DNA from 4 places in the Bradyrhizobium sp. ma5 genome. Region 1 is predicted to be linked to each of the others. Evidence: predicted binding sites of a transcription regulator. Region 1 holds the regulator's gene; each other region holds the start of a gene.
The links. The regulator PhoB, encoded in region 1, activates phosphate uptake and scavenging genes when phosphate is short. The targets are predictions, from matches to a motif close to TGTCATNNANCTGTCAT.
Positions count from the first base shown of each region.

Region 1 (4,855 bases):
ACGGTGAGCAGCTTCTCATTGCGCAGCGCGGCGATCAGATCGCCCGACGGCACCACCGCCTTGACGCCGATCAACAGGCCCTCGCCGCGCACCTCCGACAGCACGCCGGGATAGCGGTCGACCGCGGACGCGAGCTTCTGTTTGAGCAGCAGCGACATCTTCTGCACGTGCTCGAAGAAGCCGGGCTTGAGCATGACGTCAAGCACGGCATTGGCGGCGGCGACCGCGAGCGGATTGCCGCCGAAGGTCGAGCCGTGCGAGCCCGGCGCCATGCCGGCCGCAGCCTGCGCGGTCGCCAGCACCGCGCCGATCGGGAAACCGCCGCCGAGCGCCTTGGCCAGCGACATCACGTCCGGCGTGACACCGGTGCGCTTGTAGGCGAACAGCTCGCCGGTGCGGCCCATGCCGGTCTGCACCTCGTCGAAGGCGAGCAGCAGGCCGTGCTCGTCGCACAGCGCGCGCAGCGCCTTGAAGAACGCCTGCGGCGCCGAGCGCACGCCGCCCTCGCCCTGCACCGGCTCGATCAGGATGCCGGCGGTGTGGGGACCGATCGCCTTCTTCACCGCCTCGATGTCGCCGTGCGGCACCTGGTCGAAGCCGTCCATCGGCGGGCCGAAGCCTTCGAGATATTTCGCCGAGCCGGTCGCAGCCAGCGTGCCCAGCGTGCGGCCGTGGAAGGCGCCTTCGAAGGTGATGATGCGGTAGCGCTCGGGATGGCCCTTGGAGAAGTGATAGTGGCGGACCAGCTTGATCACGCCCTCCATCGCTTCCGCGCCGGAATTGCAGAAGAACACCAAGTCGGCAAAGCTCTGCTCGCACAGCCGCGCGGCCAGCACCTCGCCGTCCGGGCTCTTGAACAGGTTCGACATGTGCCAGAGCTTGGTCGCCTGCTCCTGCAGCGCCTTGACCAGATGCGGATGCGCATGTCCGAGCGCGTTCACCGCGACACCCGAGGTGAAATCGAGATAGCGGTCGCCGTTGGTTGCGATCAGCCAGGCGCCCTCGCCGCGCTCGAAGCCGAGATCGACCCGGGCGAAGACGGGGAGCAGATGCGACGAGGCGTTGGTCATGGCGTTCACTGCCGTTTTAAAGCCGTCAATTGCTGCGCGCCTTGACGCCAACGCAGCAACCGCCAGCTTCGGAAAACAAAACGGCCGCCTTTGCGGGCGGCACGTGTGGGTCATTCTATGCGGCGGCCGGTCAGTGTCAATCGCCAGGAGCCGGCCTTTGCCGGCCTTCCTGCAATGCGAAACCAGCGCAATCCGGAGCATTCCGGTGCGGTGGAAAAGCCTCATAGCAATGCTTAACTTTGTGGGAACATGTGGACGCACGGCCGCGGACTCTTGCGCCAGAGTCACGCCATATTGTAGCGTTTGGCCTGTCGGGTACGACATCTCGTGCGGCAGTACTGGACCCTCTAAGTAGCCTTCGTTCTCGCGTAAACGTTCGGGCGCAACACCGTGCCCGGCGAGGGCTAAGGGATTCTGGCCGCAGGGATATTTGTCCAGATTGGCTCGCAGCGCCGCTCCGATGAGTGGCCGGCGCCATGCGAAAGGAAGAATGTGATGACTGTATTGACATGGTCCGACGATCGCGTCGAGCAGCTGAAGAAGCTCTGGGAATCCGGCCTCTCGGCCAGCCAGATCGCGGCGGAACTTGGCAATGTGACGCGAAACGCCGTGATCGGCAAAGTGCATCGGCTCGGACTCTCCGGCCGCGCCAAGGCTCCCTCCACGGCTGCGCCGCGGCAGCGCAAGGCCCGCCCCGCCCAGCACATGATGCGGGTGGCGCGCCCGGTCTCGCGCGGCAACACCGCCCTTGCGCATGCCTTCGAGGTCGAGATGGAGCCGGATCCGATCTCCTTCGACAACGTGGTGCCGATGAGCCAGCGGCTGTCGCTGCTCGAGCTCAACGAGGCCACATGCCATTGGCCGGTCGGCGATCCCTCGAGCCCGGAATTCTTCTTCTGCGGCGGCAAGGCGCTCGGCGGCCTGCCCTATTGCGCGCACCACTCGCGCGTCGCCTATCAGCCGGCCGGCGATCGCCGCCGGCCGTCGGCGAAGCCACAGATCAAGTAAGCACTCGGGAAACTGCCTGGACTGCAAAAACAAATCCCCGCGAAAGCGGGGATTTTTTTGTGGCTCGTAGCCCGGATACATCCACCGCGTCGTCCCGGCGAAAGCCGGGACCCATACGCCGCGGCCGACGCAATCGGCAAGCGACCAGACGGCTTTCTAACAACACCCATCGTGGTTATGGGTCCCGGCTTTCGCCGGGACGACGCCGTGTTGTGGTTTGCGATCGCCTGCCAGCCTACGGCTGCGGCTCGGCCTTCGCGAAGCGATCGTCGAGCGCGTAGCCGGCGCCGCGCACGGTGCGGATCGGATCCTGCTCGCGGCCCGGATTGAGCAGCTTGCGCAGGCGGCCGATATGCACGTCGACGGTACGCTCATCGATATAGATGTCGCGGCCCCAGACGCTGTCGAGCAGCTGCTCGCGGCTGAACACGCGGCCGGGATGTTCGAGGAAGAATTCGAGCAGCCGATACTCGGTCGGACCGAGATCGATCGGACGTCCCGAGCGCGCCACGCGGCGCTTCTCGCGGTCGAGCTCGATGTCGCCATAGGTCAGCACGGTCGCAAGCCGCTCCGGGCTCGCACGACGCAGCAGGCCCTTCACCCGCGCCAGCAGTTCCGGCACCGAGAACGGCTTGACGATGTAGTCGTCGGCGCCGGTGGCAAGCCCGCGCACGCGCTCGCTCTCCTCGCCGCGCGCGGTCAGCATGATGATCGGAAGCTGCTTGGTCTCGGGCCGCGCCCGCAGGCGGCGGCACAGCTCGATGCCGGACAGGCCCGGCAGCATCCAGTCCAGCACCACGAGGTCGGGAACGCGCTCCTTCAGGCGGGTATCGGCATCGTCGCCGCGCCCCACCGTTTCGACATCGTAGCCTTCCGCATCGAGGTTGTAGCGCAACAATGTCGTCAGCGCTTCCTCGTCTTCGACTACCAGAATGCGTGCGCTCATCGGTTTAAGTTCTCTCTCTGTGATGATCCGTTGCCCAGACGCAAACCGAAACGCTTACTTTCCTGAGCACAACCCCCGCGGAAACGACTTGTCGTGAAGACAATCCGGCTCCGCGCCTGCGGATCATGTCCTAGGTACCCGGCACCGTGGTGGCAAAGTTGGTCATGTCGCCCTTCGGGCGCTTGTCGGTGATCTGCTGGCCCTCGATCATGTAGAACACCGTCTCGGCGATGTTGGTGGCGTGATCGCCGATCCGCTCGATGTTCTTGGCGCAGAACATCAGATGGATACAGAACGAGATGTTGCGCGGATCCTCCATCATGTAGGTCAAGAGCTCGCGGAACAGCGAGGTGCAGATCGCATCGACCTCCTCGTCACCCTTCCAGACGTTCATCGCCGCCGGCAGATCGTGCGCGGCATAGGCGTCGAGCACCGACTTGACCTGCGACAGCACGAGGTCGGTCATGTGCTCCAGGCCGCGGATCAGCTTCAGCGGCTGGAAATCGCTCTCCAGCGCCGCGACGCGCTTGCCCATGTTCTTGGCGAGGTCGCCGATCCGCTCGAGGTCGGTGGCGACGCGCATCGCGCTGACGATTTCGCGCAGGTCGATCGCCATCGGCTGGCGGCGGGCGATCGTCAGCACCGCGCGCTCTTCGATGACGCGCTGCAGATTGTCGATCTCGATGTCGGCGGCGACCACGCGCTTGCCGAGCGCGACGTCGCGACGGATCAGCGCGTCGACCGACTCGGTGATCATCCGCTCGACGAGGCCGCCCATCTCGGCGACCAGGCGAGTCAACTCCTGCAGGTCGCTGTCGAATGCCTTGGCGGTATGTTCAGAAGCCATCTTGTATCTCCTCAGCCGAACCGGCCGGTGATGTAATCCTGAGTCCGTCGATCGCTCGGCGAGGTGAATATCTTGTTGGTGTCGTCGAACTCGATCAGCTCGCCGAGATACATGAAGGCGGTCTTGTCGGAGACGCGCGCCGCCTGCTGCATGTTGTGGGTAACGATCGCGATCGTGTAGTCCTCTGAGAGTTCCTGGATCAGCTCCTCGACCTTGGCGGTCGAGATCGGATCGAGCGCCGAGCACGGCTCGTCGAACAGGATCACCTCGGGCCGCACCGCCACGGTGCGCGCGATGCACAGGCGCTGCTGCTGGCCGCCGGAGAGCGACAGGCCGGAGGCGTTCAGCTTGTCCTTGACCTCGTTCCACAGCGCGCCGCCGCGCAGCGCCTTCTCGACCCGATCGTCCATCTCGGACTTCGAGATCTTCTCGTAGAGGCGGATGCCGAAGGCGATGTTCTCGTAGATCGTCATCGGGAACGGCGTCGGCTTCTGGAACACCATACCGACCCGCGCGCGCAGCAAATTGAGGTCGAGCTTGGGATCGAGAATGTTGGTCTGGTCCAGCATCAGCTGGCCGACCGCGCGCTGGCCCGGATAAAGGTCGTACATCCGGTTGAAGATCCGCAGCAGGGTCGACTTGCCGCAGCCCGACGGGCCGATGAACGCCGTGACGCGGTTGGTGCCGAGCGTCAGGTTGATGTTCTTCAGCGCGTGGTGCTCGCCGTAATAGAAGTTGAGGTTGCGCACCGTGACTTTCGGCGGCGCTTCCGGCAGCGGAACCTGGGGAACGTGGCTCGCGACGGTCGTGGAGACGGAAAGCTCGGTCATTTTGTGGCCCTTTCGGCACCAAGGATACGCGCGCCGATATTCAGCGCGAGCACAGTGAAGGTGATGAGCAGCGCACCGCTCCACGCCAGCTCTTTCCAGTAGGCGTAGGGGCTCTGCACGAAGTTGTTGATGGTCACCGGCAGGTTGGCCATCG
Region 1 covers NZ_CP170156.1:788,219-793,073, reverse strand. Annotated here, with positions in the region: gene ACE103_RS03630 (aspartate aminotransferase family protein) at 1-1,070, opposite strand, end outside; gene ACE103_RS03625 (GcrA family cell cycle regulator) at 1,566-2,078, shown strand; gene phoB (phosphate regulon transcriptional regulator PhoB) at 2,314-3,024, opposite strand; gene phoU (phosphate signaling complex protein PhoU) at 3,155-3,871, opposite strand; gene pstB (phosphate ABC transporter ATP-binding protein PstB) at 3,883-4,701, opposite strand; gene pstA (phosphate ABC transporter permease PstA) at 4,698-4,855, opposite strand, start outside.

Region 2 (4,855 bases), 670 kb from region 1:
ACGCAGATGTAACATCTGTAGCCCCAGGAATTTGCTACAAATGGCTTATGTGTGCGCGTTGGTAGTTTTGCGAGATTGAGCCCCGACGATTGTTTGCGAGATCGATGACAGACGACTCCGCCAGCATATCGCCCAAGCCGCTGCGCTCCGCAAAGCGACGGCTGATGTTCGTCTTGATCGCGGGCGCGCTCGCCATCGTCGGCGCGACGATCGCCGGTTACTATTTCGCGGTGCGTCCGGTGACGCTGCGGATCGCGGTCGGCCCCGCAAGCAGCGATGACCTCAGGGTCGTGCAGGCGCTGGCGCAGGCCTTCAACAACCAGCAGCACACCCAGGTCAAACTGAGACCGGTGCAGACCGACGGCGCCAGCGCCAGCGCGCAGACGCTCGCCGATGGCAAGGCCGACCTCGCCATCATCCGCGGCGACCTCGATGTGCCGAAGAATGCGCAGGCGGTCGCGGTCCTGCGCAAGAATGTCGTGGTGATGTGGGTGCCGCCCGCAGCCAAGGGCAAGGGCCGCAAGGCCGCAAAGATCACCAAGATCGCACAGCTTGCCGGCCGCAAGATCGGCGTCGTCGGCCGCACCCCGGCCAACGTCAACCTGCTGAAGCTGATCCTCACGCAATACGGCGTCGACCCGATGAAGGTCGAGATCGTGCAATTCCCGGCCAATGAAGCGGTCGAGGCCATCAAGAACCTGAAGGCCGACGCCTATCTCGCTGTCGGTCCGGCCAACAGCAAGCTCACGATCGATGCGATCACGGCGTCGACCAAGGACGGCGGCGAGCCCACCTTCCTGCCGATCGACGCGTCCGAAGCGATCGCGCAGAACCATCCGGCCTATGAGGCCGCGGAAATTCCCGCCGGCTCGCTCGGCTCGGCCGACCGGCCCGACGACGAGGTGAAGACGATCAGCTTCTCGCACCATATCGTGGCGCGAAAGGGCCTGTCGGACGCGACGGTCGCGGCCTTCACCCGGCAATTGTTCGCGATCCGGCAGTCGCTCAAGAACGATTTCCCGCTCGCCGCCAAGATCGAGACGCCCGATACCGACAAGGACGCCACCATCCCGGTGCATCCCGGCGCGGCGGCCTTCGTCGACGGCGAGGAAAAGACCTTCCTCGACCGCTACAGCGATTACATCTGGTGGAGCCTGATGGCGTTCTCGGCGATGGGCTCGGCCGGTGCATGGTTCGCCGGCTATCTCAAGCAGGACGAGCGCAACACCAACACCTCGCAGCGCGAACGCCTGCTGGAGATGCTGAAGACCGCGCGGCAGAGCGATTCGACCGACGAGCTCGACCAGTTGCAGGCGGAAGCCGACGACATCCTGCGCCACACGCTGGACTGTTTCGAGCACGGCGCCATCGAGGAAGGCACGCTCACCGCCTTCAACATCGCGCTCGAGCAGTTCCACAACGCCGTCGCCGACCGCAAGGCGCTGCTGCTCAGCATGCCGCAGAATCTGCAGCGGACTGCGAGCCAGTTCAGGGCCGCGGGCACGGCGTAGGTCTCCATACTGCACGACTACGCCATCGGCGAACGAACTCTCTCCGTTCCCTCCCCCCTTGTGGGGGAGGGTCAGGGAGGGGGGTGCCGCTTGCTCCGTTCAAGTTTGATCCCGAGAACGTCGCTGCGATTGCGCGAGTGTCATTTCGTCTCTGGCGTCACCGCCCGGGGCTTACCCCTCTCCCCAACCCTCCCCCACAAGGGGGGAGGGAGCCTGACGCATGTGCTCACCTTACGAAGGGCGCGATCCGCTCTCCATCCCCCCTGTAATCTCTCCGTCATGGAATTTTTCTAGGTCTGTGCTCGACCGCGGCGCATTGTCGCTGTGACCTGAGGAGGCTCCCCATGACGATCCGGTTCTCGCGAAATCTGACCCGCCGCCGCTTTCTCTCGACCGCTGCTGCGGCCGGCGCCGGCGTGATCGCGATGCCCTATCTATCGCGCGCGGCCGACCGCCCGGTGATCACCCATGGCGTGCAGTCCGGCGATGTCGGCGTCGACGGCGGCGTGGTATGGGCTCGTGCGGACCGTCCTTCGCAGATGATGGTCGAGGTCGCGACGACAGATTCGTTCAAGAATGCCCGCGCGCTGCCGCCGATCACGGCGCTGCCGGAGAGCGACTTCACGGCCAAGATGCTGCTGGAGAACCTGCCGTCGGGCCAGGACATCTTCTACCGCGTCCGCTTCCGCGACCTCGCCCATGTCGACGTTGTCGGCGAGCCGGTGGTCGGCCGCTTCCGCACCGCGCCGAGCGACCGCCGCGACGTCTCCTTCGTGTGGGGCGGCGACGTCGCCGGCCAGGGCTGGGGCATCAACCCCGACGACGGCGGCATGATCACCTTCGCCGCGATGAAGAAGCACGCCCCGGATTTCTTCCTGCATTCCGGCGACACCATCTATGCCGACGGCGTCATCACCGCCGAGCAGAAGCAGCCCGACGGCAAGATCTGGAAGAACATCACGATCCCGGAGAAGGCCAAGGTCGCCGAGACGCTCGACGAGTATCGCGCGGCGCATAAATACAATTTCCTCGACAGCAATCTGCGCGCCTTCAATGCCGAAGTGCCGATCTTCGTGCAGTGGGACGATCACGAGGTGACCAACAACTGGTCGCTGTCGAAGCAGCTGCCGGCGGCCTACAAGGAGCGCGACATCAACGTGCTCGCTGCGCGCGCGGCGAAAGCCTTCCACGAGATGTATCCGATGCGCGAGAGCATCGTCGAGCCGGGCCGCGTCTATCGCACGCTGAGCTACGGCCCGCATCTCGACGTGTTCATGCTCGACGAGCGCAGCTATCGCGGCCCCAACGGTCCGAACCTGCAGGAAACCTACGGCCCGGATGCCTATTTCATCGGTCCGGATCAGATGGCCTGGCTGAAGCGCGCGCTGCTCAACTCGCGCGCCACCTGGAAGGTGATCGCCTCCGATATGCCGCTGTCGCTGATCGTCTATGACGATGCCGCCAACAAGAAGGGCTCGGAAGCCTTCGCGCAGGGCGACGGACCGGCGCGCGGCCGCGAGCTCGAGATCGCCGACATCCTGCGCTTCATCAAGACCGCCGGCATTGCCAACACGGTGTGGCTGACCGCCGACGTGCACTATGCGGCTGCGCACTACTACAACCCGAACAAGGCCCAGTTCCAGGAGTTCGATCCGTTCTGGGAATTCGTCTCCGGCCCGCTGCATGCCGGCACATTCGGTCCGAACGAGCTCGACAATACGTTTGGACCCGAGGTGAAGTTCGTCAAGGCGCCGGGCGAAGCCAACCAGAACCTGCCGCCGTCGGCCGGCATGCAGTTCTTCGGTCACGTCAAGATCGACGGCAAGAGCGGGCAGATGACGGTCAGCCTGCGCGACCGCGTCGACGCCGAGCTGTGGGCGATCACGCTCGATCCGAAGCCGGTGTAATCAGGTCGCAGCCGCGACGGAACCTTTAACTCCCCGTGCTGAACGCCCTTGCCCAAGGCAAGGGTGTTCAAGGCAAGAGCGGCGCGTTTGACAGGGGATGGACGTCGCCGGCCTCTTCCGGTACCGATATCAGAGCCGTTATGCTGGGGGCCCGGAGGGGCGGAGCATGAGGCGCTGCGAACTGATTCGCGTGCTCGGTGGCATCGTCGCGGGGCTTCGGCCTCATCGCTTGCTTGTCGTCGCGATCGCGGCGTTTGCGCTGCTGCCTATCGAAGCCGGCGATGCCGGCTGGCTGCCTGATCTCTTCAAGAGCTCATCGAAGCATCCCAAAGCGCCAAAGCGTGCGAAATCGGCAAAGCCGGCCAGATTGGCGAGGCACCACGCGCCATCAAAACCACGCGCCACAAGGCTTGCCGCCCTTGGGCCGGTCGCCCTGCCGCCAACCGTCTCCAAGCCGGCCGCAACCAAATGCGATCCCGCGACATTTCGGATCGTTCTCGATGTCGGACATACCGCAGAATCGGAAGGCGCGATCAGCGCGCGCAACGTCGCCGAGTTCACCTTCAACCTGCGCCTTGCGCGGTCGATCGAGGAGAAGTTGAAGGCCGAAGGCTTTGCCGCAACCAGGCTGCTGCTGACCGAAGGCAAAGCGCGGCCCAGCCTCTTCAAGCGGGTCGCCGCCGCCAACAACCTGCACGCGGATCTGCTGCTGTCGATCCATCATGATTCCGTGCCCAACAAGATGCTCGAGGACTGGGAATTCGAGGGAAAGAAACGCCGTTTCAGTGATCGCTTCAGCGGTTACTCGGTGTTCGTCTCCCGCAACAATCCGGACTTCAAGACCAGCCTCCTGTTCGCCGAACTGGTCGCCAGGGAAATGAAGGCCGAGGGGCTGCAGTATGCCGAGCAATACAGCCTGCCCATCATGGGGCGCGAGCAGCATCCGCTGCTGAACAAGGAAACCGGCGTCTACAGCTACGATAAGCTCATCGTGCTGCGCAGGACCGCGATGCCCGCCGTCCTGCTGGAGGCGGGCTCGATCATCAACCGGGACGAAGAACTCAAGATGGACTCGCCTGAGCGCCGCAACACGATCAGCAGCGGCGTCGCTTCTGCAGTGAAGGAATTCTGCGAGCCGCGATGGGCTCTGCTCGGTCCACTCTGACGGCCGAGCGATCAGCACCTCCCGGCTCAGCCCGGTTTGCCGGCCTTGATCTCCGCGAATTTGGCCAGCGCCTGTTCGAACTTGGGGCTGAACAGCCACATCGCATCGAGGATTTCGCGGAAGCTCGCAGATGTCCTTGCCCGGTCGACCCGGCCGAAGGCGAAGACGCTGTTGTTCCGCAGATATCCCATGATCCTGGGCTCGGAAATTCTGTAATTGACGAGGTCGCCTGATTTCAGCGCTGATCTGGTCGGGCTGGGAATGATCTGGAT
Region 2 covers NZ_CP170156.1:114,746-119,600, reverse strand. Annotated here, with positions in the region: gene ACE103_RS00580 (TAXI family TRAP transporter solute-binding subunit) at 105-1,511, shown strand; gene ACE103_RS00575 (alkaline phosphatase D family protein) at 1,856-3,418, shown strand; gene ACE103_RS00570 (N-acetylmuramoyl-L-alanine amidase) at 3,585-4,583, shown strand; gene ACE103_RS00565 (hypothetical protein) at 4,610-4,855, opposite strand, start outside.
Region 2: the regulator PhoB is predicted to act here: its motif matches at 1,776-1,792, upstream of ACE103_RS00575 (alkaline phosphatase D family protein).

Region 3 (4,855 bases), 3.2 Mb from region 1:
CCCGCCGGTGGTGAAGCGCCTGGGTCAGGACCTGACCAAGCAGGAGCTCGGTGGCGCCGACATCCAAACCCGCGCCGGTGCGATCGACCAGGCGGTCGAGACGGAGGAAGAGGCGTTCGACTACGCGCGGCGCTTCCTGTCCTATCTGCCGGCGTCGGTCTACGATCTGCCGCCGACCATTCCCTGCACCGACGATCCGGAACGTGCCGAGGAGTCGCTGCTGAAGGCCGTGCCGCGCAACCGCAAGCAGGTCTACAAGATGCGGCCGATCATCGATGCGGTGGTCGACAAGGGCTCGTTCTTTGAGGTCGCCGCCAATTTCGGCCGGCCCGTGATCACCGGTCTGGCGCGGATCGAGGGCAGGGCGGTGCTGCTGCTCGCCAGCGATCCCTTCCACTATGGCGGCTCGTGGACGGCGGATGCCTGCGCGAAGGTGGTGCGCTGGGTCGACTTCGCCGAGACCTTCCATCTGCCGGTGGTCTATCTGATGGATTGCCCCGGCTTCATGATCGGGCTCGAGGCGGAGAAGTCGGCGACCATCCGCCACGGCGTGCGCGCGATGGCGGCGGTCAACCAGAGCACGGTGCCCTGGTGCACCATCATCATCCGCAATGCCTTCGGCGTCGCCGGCGTGGTGCATCAGCCGGCCAACCGGTTCTCGATGCGCTACGCCTGGCCGTCGGCCTATTGGGGCTCGCTGCCGCTCGAGGGCGGCATCGAGGCGGCCTATCGCGCCGAGATCGACGCCGCCGCCGATCCCGCCGCCAAGCTGCGCGAGATCGAGGATCGCCTCAACAAGCTGCGCTCGCCGTTCCGCTCGGCCGAGAAGTTCTGGGTCGAGGAGGTGATCGATCCGCGCAAGACGCGCTCGCTGCTTTGCGAGTTCGCGCGTCTGGCCGAGCCGATCCGCAAGGTCGGCCCGCCGAGCAACATGTCGACGCGGCCGTAAGGGCTGTCCGCAAACTCGGTTCGTCATGCGCGGGCTTGACCCGCGCATCCATCGTCCGCAACCGCGGACGAGTGACTCGTTCGAAGCGGATGGATTGCCGGGTCAAGCCCGGCAATGACGACCTTATCTACTCCGCCTCCCGATGCACGTCGTGGATCACGATGCCCATGCCGTTCTCGGGCATCTTGATCCAGTCGCGGCGCTTCAGCGAGCGCTTGGTGTCCTCGTGTCCGCTCGCCCAATGCTCGCGCATCGAGGTGCCGGAGAATTCGTGGTCCTTGGCGTCGCCCTCATAGGCCTTCTGCTGATAGATCAATTGCAGCAGCGTGATCCCGGGCAGCCGGCTGTTCGCCTTCTTGAGCTGGCGCTCCTCGTCCGAGAGCTGGTCGTCGGGGATTTTTTCCAGCGCGTTGTGCAGGGCGGTGCGCAGATTGTAGGTCTTGCGGTAGACGTCGGTGTTGTAGCGGGTGCGCGATGAATACATGATGTCCTTGTGGCGGGCCATCACATCCTGGATGTCGCGCGGCAGCGTGCCGCGTGCCGAGAACAGGTCGACCTGGAACACCAGCGAGTTGGCATTGTCTTCCTGATCAAGCAGATGCTGCAGCGGCGTGTTGGAGACGATGCCGCCGTCCCAGAAGTGGTCGGTGCCGACCTTCACCATCGGCAGCGCCGGCGGCAGTGCGCCGCTCGCCATGATGTGCTCGGGGATGATCTCGTCATGGGCATTGTCGAAATAGATGAAGTTGCCGGAGAGCACGTTCACGGCGCCGACCGCAAAGCGCATCTTCTTGGAATTGATTCGGTCGAAATCGACCAGCTCGAGCAGCGATTCACGCAAGGGCGTGGTGTCGTAATAGCTCGTGGCGGTGCGCGCGCCGGCCGGGCTGAGCCATGGATTGCTCTGATGCGGGGTGAAAAAGCCGGGCTGTCCGAGCGTCGTCGTCAGCCATGAGCTCGTGAAATTGCGCGCCTTGCGGAAGATGTCGCCGTCCGGCGTGTAGTGCCAGATCTTGCGGGAGGTGATGCGATCCCAGAATGTGTGCAACCGCTCCAGCCGCTTCTCGGGCGGATTGCCGGCGATGATCGCGGAGTTGATCGCGCCGATCGAGACGCCGCAGACCCAGTCGGGCTCGATATCGGATTCGTGCAGCGCCTGATAGACGCCGGCCTGATAGGCGCCGAGCGCGCCGCCGCCCTGCAGAACCAGCGCCACGCGGTCGCATCCTTCGGGACGCCAGCCGGGCGTCGCGTGCTCGATATCGTCGACATGAGGGGACCGCGCGTCCATATCAGACACTCCAAAAAATTGCGGCGAGAATTCAGGGTGCCGATGACGCCGTGATGACAAATGCAGCGCCAGCTCACGGCGCGTCCGGCATGGCTGCCTGCATGGTTAGCATTGGCCTCCACCGCAGGAGGCGGGTCATGCCGGTGACGGAAATCCCTCATATCGCTGTCAATCTCGGCCGCTAGCCTCCGCGCAATATTTCCGAACAGGGGGTTATCGCGATGCGCAGGGAAGATCTGCTCAAGCTTCCGTCCATGCCGGCTGCCGGTCCGAGCTATCCCGCCGGACCGTACCGCTTCATCGATCGCGAATTCCTCGTCATTACCTATGAGACCGATCCGGAATTGATCCGCGCCGGCCTGCCTGAGCCGCTGGAGCCGATCGAGCAGGCGATCGTGCATTACGAATGGATCAAGATGCCCGACAGCTCCGGGTTCGGCAGCTATACCGAGTCTGGCCTCGTGATCCCCGCGCGGCTGCATGGCGAGGAAGTCAACTTCGTCTGCCAGATGTATCTCGACGATGATCCGCCGATCGCGGCCGGTCGCGAGATCTGGGGCTTCCCGAAGAAATACGCCCATCCCAAGCTCGAGATCGTCAAGGACACCCTGACTGGCACGCTGGAATATGCCGGCCAGCTCGTCGCGATGGGCACGATGGGCTACAAGCACGAGAGCATGGCGGGCAATGGCGAGGTCACCCGCGCAACGCTGTCGAAGACGCAAGTCAATCTGAAGATGATCCCCGGCGTCGACGGTCATCTCGAGATCTGCCAGCTGGTTGCGATCAACCTGACCGACATCGTCGTCAAGGGATCGTGGATCGGGCCGGGCCGGCTGCATCTGGTGCCGCACGTCAACGCACCGGTCGCGGATTTCCCGGTCAAGCGCGTCGTCGGCGCGCATCATTACATCGCCGACCTGACGCTGCCGTTCGGCCGCGTCGTGCACGACTACAACAAGGAAGCCGCGGACGCGGCGGCACCGACCGGTCTCGCCGCGGAGTAGCACGCGGCGAGGTTCGATCAGGCCGCGGCCGGGTTCGCTTCCGGCGCGACCTTGGGCTGCGGCCGCGAGATCGCCAGCACACTCAGCGCGGCGATCACGCAGAGCGCGCCGGCGATGAAGAACGCCGGGAGATAGCTCGCATAGAGCGTGCGCGACAGTCCGGCGCCGAACGCCGCGGCACCGGCGCCGAGCTGGTGGCCGGCGAAGATCCAGCCGAACACCAGATTGGCGCGCTCGGCGCCGAAGCGCTGCGCGGTCAGGCGCACCGTCGGCGGCACGGTTGCGATCCAGTCGAGGCCGTAGAACATCGCAAACAGCGACAGGCCGTAGAAGGTGAAGTCGGAATACGGCAGGTACAGCAGCGACAGGCCGCGCAGGCCGTAATACCAGAACAGCAGCTTGCGATTGTCGAAGCGGTCCGACAGCCAGCCCGAGATGATGGTGCCGAAGAAATCGAAGATGCCCATCGCGGCGAGCAGGCTCGCCGCCTGCACCTGCGGGATGCCGTAGTCGAGGCACATCGGGATCAAATGCACCTGGACGAGGCCGTTGGTCGAGGCGCCGCAAACGAAGAAGGTCGCGAACAGGATCCAGAACACCGACGATTTCGAGGAATCGCGCAGCGTGCCGAGTGCGGCCGCCATGATCGGCGCAGTTGCCAGCGGCGGCACGGGGAGCGGCGCGGTGCCCTCATCGCCGAACGGGCGCAGGCCGACGTCGCTCGGCCGGTCGCGCATCACCATCAGCACGGCAAAGGCCGCGACGCCGAGCATGACGCAGACGAGGCCAAGCGCGACACGCCAGCCGTAACGCTCGGTGATGGTCGCGAGCAGCGGCAGGAAGGCGAGCTGTCCGGTCGCGACGCTCGCAGTGAGCATGCCGATCACCAGGCCGCGTCGCGCAACGAACCAGCGCGTCGCGATGGTCGCGCCGAGCACCAGCGCGGTCATGCCGGTGCCGATCCCGATCACGACGCCCCACAGCAGGACGAGCTGCCAGACCTGCGTCATGGCGAGCGAGGCCAGCAGGCCCGACACCACGATCAATTGCGCCGCCAGCGTCACGTTACGCAGGCCGTAGCGGTTCATCAGCGCGGCAGCGAACGGCGCCATCAGCCCGAACAGGATGAAGCGGATCGACAGCGCCGAGGAGATCTCGGCGGTGGACCAGCCGAATTCCTTCTGCAGCGGCACAATGAAGACGCCGGGGGCGCCGACGGTACCGGCCGAGATCAGCGCAGCCAGGAAGGTCACGGCGACCATCACCCAGCCGTAATGGATGTTGCGGCGGGCGAGGGCGGAAGCAAGCCAGTTCGAGATCATTGGGCCCCGGATGAAATGCGATGAGGGTTCTATTCGTGATGCACAATATGCCACGAGGGAGTTATGGCTAAAATGCCAAAGTTCCCTCGTTTTCGGACTCGGACGTGGGGCCGTTTTAGACTAGTGCGTGACCCGCTCGACGGCGATCGCGGTGGCTTCGCCGCCGCCGATGCACAGGGCCGCGACGCCGCGCTTGAGGTTCTGCGCCTCCAGGGCGTGCAGCAAGGTCACGATCAGCCGCGCGCCGGTGGCGCCGATCGGATGGCCGAGCGCACAGGCGCCGCCG
Region 3 covers NZ_CP170156.1:3,940,993-3,945,847, forward strand. Annotated here, with positions in the region: gene ACE103_RS17930 (acyl-CoA carboxylase subunit beta) at 1-949, shown strand, start outside; gene ACE103_RS17935 (patatin-like phospholipase family protein) at 1,077-2,240, opposite strand; gene ACE103_RS17940 (acetoacetate decarboxylase) at 2,462-3,247, shown strand; gene ACE103_RS17945 (MFS transporter) at 3,265-4,569, opposite strand; gene ACE103_RS17950 (acetyl-CoA C-acyltransferase) at 4,690-4,855, opposite strand, start outside.
Region 3: the regulator PhoB is predicted to act here: its motif matches at 2,283-2,299, upstream of ACE103_RS17940 (acetoacetate decarboxylase).

Region 4 (4,855 bases), 4.4 Mb from region 1:
CAGCTACGAGCCGCAGATGCGGCATTTCGGCAAGCGTTTCCGCACCATCGCCTACAATGCGCGCGGCTTTCCGCCGTCCGACGTGCCCGAGCAGGTCTCCTCCTATTCGCAGGCGCGCGCCGCCGACGACATCCTGGCCGTGCTCGATCATATCGGCGCGCCGAAGGCGCATATCATCGGTCTCTCGATGGGCGGTTTTGCAACGCTGCATTTCGGCATCAGGCATCCGGCGCGCGCATTGTCGTTGTGCGTAGGCGGCTGCGGCTATGGCGCCGAGCTCGACAAGCGCGAGACGTTTCGCGCCGAAGCCGACGTGATCGCGGCCACGATCCGCAAGGAGGGCATGCCGGCGTTCGCCGAGCGCTACGCCTACGGACCGACGCGCGTGCAGTACGAGAACAAGGACCCGCGCGGCCACGCCGAGTTCAAGGCCATGCTGGCCGAGCACTCGGCGGTGGGGTCGGCCAATACCCAGCAGGGTGTCCAGAAGGAGCGCCCATCGCTCTACACGCTGGTCGACGAGATGAAGCGCATCACGGTGCCGACGCTGATCATCACCGGCGACGAGGATTGGCCATGCCTGCTGCCGGGCATCCTGATGAAGCAGAGCATCCCGTCCGCCGCGCTCGCAGTCATGCCGAACTGCGGCCACGCCATCAACATCGAGGAGCCGGACGATTACAACCGGATCGTCGGCGAATTCCTGTCGCAGGTCGAAAGCGGCCGCTGGCCGCAGCGTGATCCGAGAGCGGTGAGCGCGTCGATTACGGGGATGAAGGGCTAGGCTCGGGGCGCAATTGCCCCGTGCTCAAATGCTCGTGCGCAATCAGCCAACCGGATTGCTCTTTGCGAAACACTCTGGTTCCTCGGCCGTCTCCGCCAATGTTCTCGCCGCGGACCCTGCCGGTCAATGCGAAGCTGTAGATGACGGCGGCCGAGGTGTCGGATTGCGTGATCCAAATCGATTCCAGGGTCGCGTAGTTGTAATCATCGACCAGCTTCCAATTGGCCTGCATTGTGGAGGCGAAAGCGTCCCTGCCGCATATTGCCGTCCCGTTGCTATAGAACAGCACGACGTCATCGGTGAGAAATGTCAGCGCGGAATGGATGTCCCTCTCGATCAACGATGCAGTAAAATCGGCCATGCAAGTCTGTGGCGTGTTTGCGGGCATGTCTGCTCTCTGTTCTCAGCGGCGAATTGCGATAGGAGAAAATCGGCGCAATGCGGCGAGATCCTGGGTGATCCCGAGACCGCTGCCCTGATTGGCCTCGGTGACCAAGCTGATGCATTCGTCTTGAGTAGCGGTCTCCATTCCTACGCTCGGCTCTCCGCGGCCCAGATCACGGCGTCGGCCCCGGCGGGGATCCGCATCGGGCTCGACGGATCGGTCACCGCGCGCCACACCGCCTCGGCCACGTCCTGCGCGTGGGTGACAGGCCCTCCGTCGCCGAAGCGAGCGAAGACACTCTGCACGAGCTCGGCATAGGCCGCGTGGTCGAGGCCCTGCGCGTGGGCGCGTGCAGTATCGCCGAAGCGGGTCTCAGGCGAGCGGCCCGGCAGCACCAGGCGCGCGCGCACGCCGAACTGCGCCAGCTCCAGCGCCATCGACTCGGTGAATGCGTTCACCGCTACCTTGGTCGCGGTGTAGGAGGCGATCAAAGGGATCGATCTCAACGTCACGCTCGAGGTGACGTTGACGACAATGCCGGCCCTGCATTGCGTGAACTGCGGCAGCACGCTCGCCACCGCAGAGTTCAGGATCGGCGACCAGGACGGTCCAACCGATCTGCGGATGCTGATCGGCCATTGCAGCTTCGGATCGGAGGACGCGAGCCTGCTGGTGTCGCTGCTTCCCCAGCTGGTGCATGTGCGCGGCGAACCGCGGCTCGCCACCCTGATGCAGTTCGTCCGGGACGAATTCCGTGAACGCCGCCCGGCGCGCGAAGTGATCCTGGCCCGTCTGCTCGAGGTTCTCCTGATCGAGGCGTTGCGCTCGACGGCGGGTACCGCGGCGTCGCGGGGTCTTGTGCGCGGGCTCGCCGACGAGCGTCTCGCTGTTGCGATTCGCCGGATGCATGAAAGCCCGACGCGGGCCTGGACGGTCGCGCAGCTGGCGAAGGAGGCGGCGCTATCGCGCTCGGCATTCTTCGACCGGTTCAGCCGCGCTGTCGGCGTCGCACCGATGGAGTATCTGCTGGCCTGGCGCATGGCGATGGCCAAGGACATGCTCCGGCAGAACGAAAGCGGCATCGCCGAAATCGCCGAACGTGTCGGCTACGGCTCAGCAAGCGCATTCAGCGTCGCCTTCACCCGCCATGTCGGATTGTCGCCGACGCAATATGCGCGGGAGCAGATCGAGCCGTGACGCGCGTGCCGGCGTCATCGAGATAGAGATCAATCCAACATGCTTCGCGAGCGCTGCAACCGACGCGTGAATCGAACGCGCGATGATGGATCGCTGTGATGAAACTTACACAGGGCTGTCATCGGTGATGGATAACTTGTCGCATGTCGACGTCATAAATCCTTAAAAAATGGGGCAAGAAGTGAAGGCGAAATTCCTTTCAACGGTCGGAGTCTGTCTGGTCGCTGCTGCTGCAGTTGTGTGCAGCGCCGCCGCTCACGACGATGATAGAGACCACGATCATCGTCATCCGCGCGACATTCACACCGCAACACCGATCAAGCATCTCGTCGTGATCTTCAACGAGAACCGCTCGTTCGATCATTATTTCGCGACCTACCCGAATGCGGCCAATCCGACCGGCTCGATTCCGTTCACGGCCAAGCCGCATACGCCGAAAGTCAACAACCTCGTCACCGCCAATCTATTGGCCAACAACCCGAACACCAATCCGGCCAACGGCACGGGCGCGACCAATCCGTTCCGGCTCGACCGCACGCAGGCCAACACGCGTTCGCAGAACCACGCCTATACGCCCGAGCAGCAGGCGGTCGACAACGGCAAGGAAGACCTGTTTCCGGAATTCACCGGTCGCGGCACCGCCGGCGGCGTCGGCGCCTTCGGCACCAACGGGCAGGTGATGGGTTATTTCGACGGCAACACCGTCACCGCGTTCTGGAATTACGCGCAGAACTTCGCGATGAGCGACAACAACTGGACCGACACCTTCGGTCCGTCGACGCCCGGCGCGCTCGAGGTGGTGTCCGGCCAGACCAACGGTGCGCAGAACATCGTCGGCACGTCATCGTCGATCGCTGACGGCCAGGGCGGCCTGACGCTGATCGGTGATACCGACCCGGCCTACGATTCCTGTTCGAGCACGACCAGCCAGGTCCTGATGACCAGCAAGAACATCGGCGACCTGCTCAATGCCGAAAAGATCAGCTGGGGCAGCTTCATGGGCGGCTTCGACCTGACGCTCAAGAACAGCAACGGCACCACCAACTGCGGCCGCAGCACGTTCTCGAGCAACGTCAACGGCACCATCGTGGATTACATCCCGCACCACGCCTGGTTCCAGTACTACAAGTCGACCGCCAACCCGACCCATGCGCGGCCGAGCTCGGTGAGCGCTGTGGGCCACACCTACGTTCCCGGCAGCAAGACGCTCGATCCGGCCAATCATGCCTACGATCTCGAGGACTTCTACGCTTCGGTGAAAGCCGGCAACCTCCCGGCCGTTTCCTACATCAAGATGCCGGCCTATCAGGACGGTCATCCCGGCAACTCCGACCCGCTCGACGAGCAGGCCGGCAATGTCGAGCTGATCAACTTCCTGCAGAAGCAGCCGGAGTGGCGCGACACCGCGGTCATCATCACCTATGACGACTCCGACGGTTGGTACGACCACCAGTACACTGCGCCGATCAGCGCCTCGTATGATCCGACCGCCGACCAGGTCAACGGTCTCGGCCAGTGCGGCCGCGGTATCGGCAAGCAGACGCAGCCGAAAGGCCTCAACGGCCAGCCGGTGAACGGCCGCTGCGGTCCCGGCACGCGGACCCCGTTCATCGTGATCTCGCCCTTCGCCAAGAAGAACTTCGTCAGCCACACCCGCATCTCGCAGGCGTCCGTCGTGCGCTTCATCGAGGACAACTGGCTGCACGGCCAGCGTCTCGGCGGCGGCTCGTTCGACGACAGCGTCGAATCGATCTCGGACATGTTCGATTTCGATCATGGCCACGATCACGATCACGACCGCGACGATCGGCAGAACAAGCTGTTCCTCGATCCGACGGCCGGCACGGTGATCGTCAGCCCGTCTGACGATCATCACCACCACTAACGCTCTGGGATCACTGGACGTCATATGAACGGCCGCATGTTGTGGCTTCTCGGCGCCGGCCTGCTTTGCATGGCCGGCGCCGTTGCGGCAGTCGAGACCCAAGGACTCCCGGGGACGAATCCGCATCCGGTGCAGCTCAGGCGCCCGCCGGTCGCCCCGCCGTCCGGCATGGCGCAGCTCGGCCAGAAGATCTTCTTCGACGCGTCGCTGTCGTCGTCGGGCGCATTGTCATGCGCGTCCTGCCACAGTCCGGATCACGCCTACGGTCCGCCCAACGATGGGGCGGTGATGTTCGGCGGGCCCGCGCAGTCGCGGCAGGGGACGCGCGCCGTTCCCGGCCTGACCTATCTGGAACGCCAACCGAATTTCAGCATCGGGCCGGAGAAGGACGAGGACGACAATCTCGTCGACTTCGCGCAACTGGCCGCGGCCGGTCAGCAGGCTGCGCGTGCGAAAAAGGTCGCGACCGGGACCGCGGCATCGGCGGTCAACATCGTGCCGCAGGGCGGACTGTTCTGGGACGGCCGCGCCGATACGCTGCAGGACCAGGCGATCTTCCCGCTGCTCGATCCCAACGAGATGGACGGCGGTAGCATCGAGGTGG
Region 4 covers NZ_CP170156.1:5,156,987-5,161,841, reverse strand. Annotated here, with positions in the region: gene ACE103_RS24050 (alpha/beta fold hydrolase) at 1-784, shown strand, start outside; gene ACE103_RS24045 (YybH family protein) at 765-1,145, opposite strand; gene ACE103_RS24040 (SDR family NAD(P)-dependent oxidoreductase) at 1,316-1,738, opposite strand; partial or broken gene ACE103_RS24035 (AraC family transcriptional regulator) at 1,740-2,366, shown strand; gene ACE103_RS24030 (phospholipase C) at 2,548-4,251, shown strand; gene ACE103_RS24025 (cytochrome-c peroxidase) at 4,288-4,855, shown strand, end outside.
Region 4: the regulator PhoB is predicted to act here: its motif matches at 2,517-2,533, upstream of ACE103_RS24030 (phospholipase C).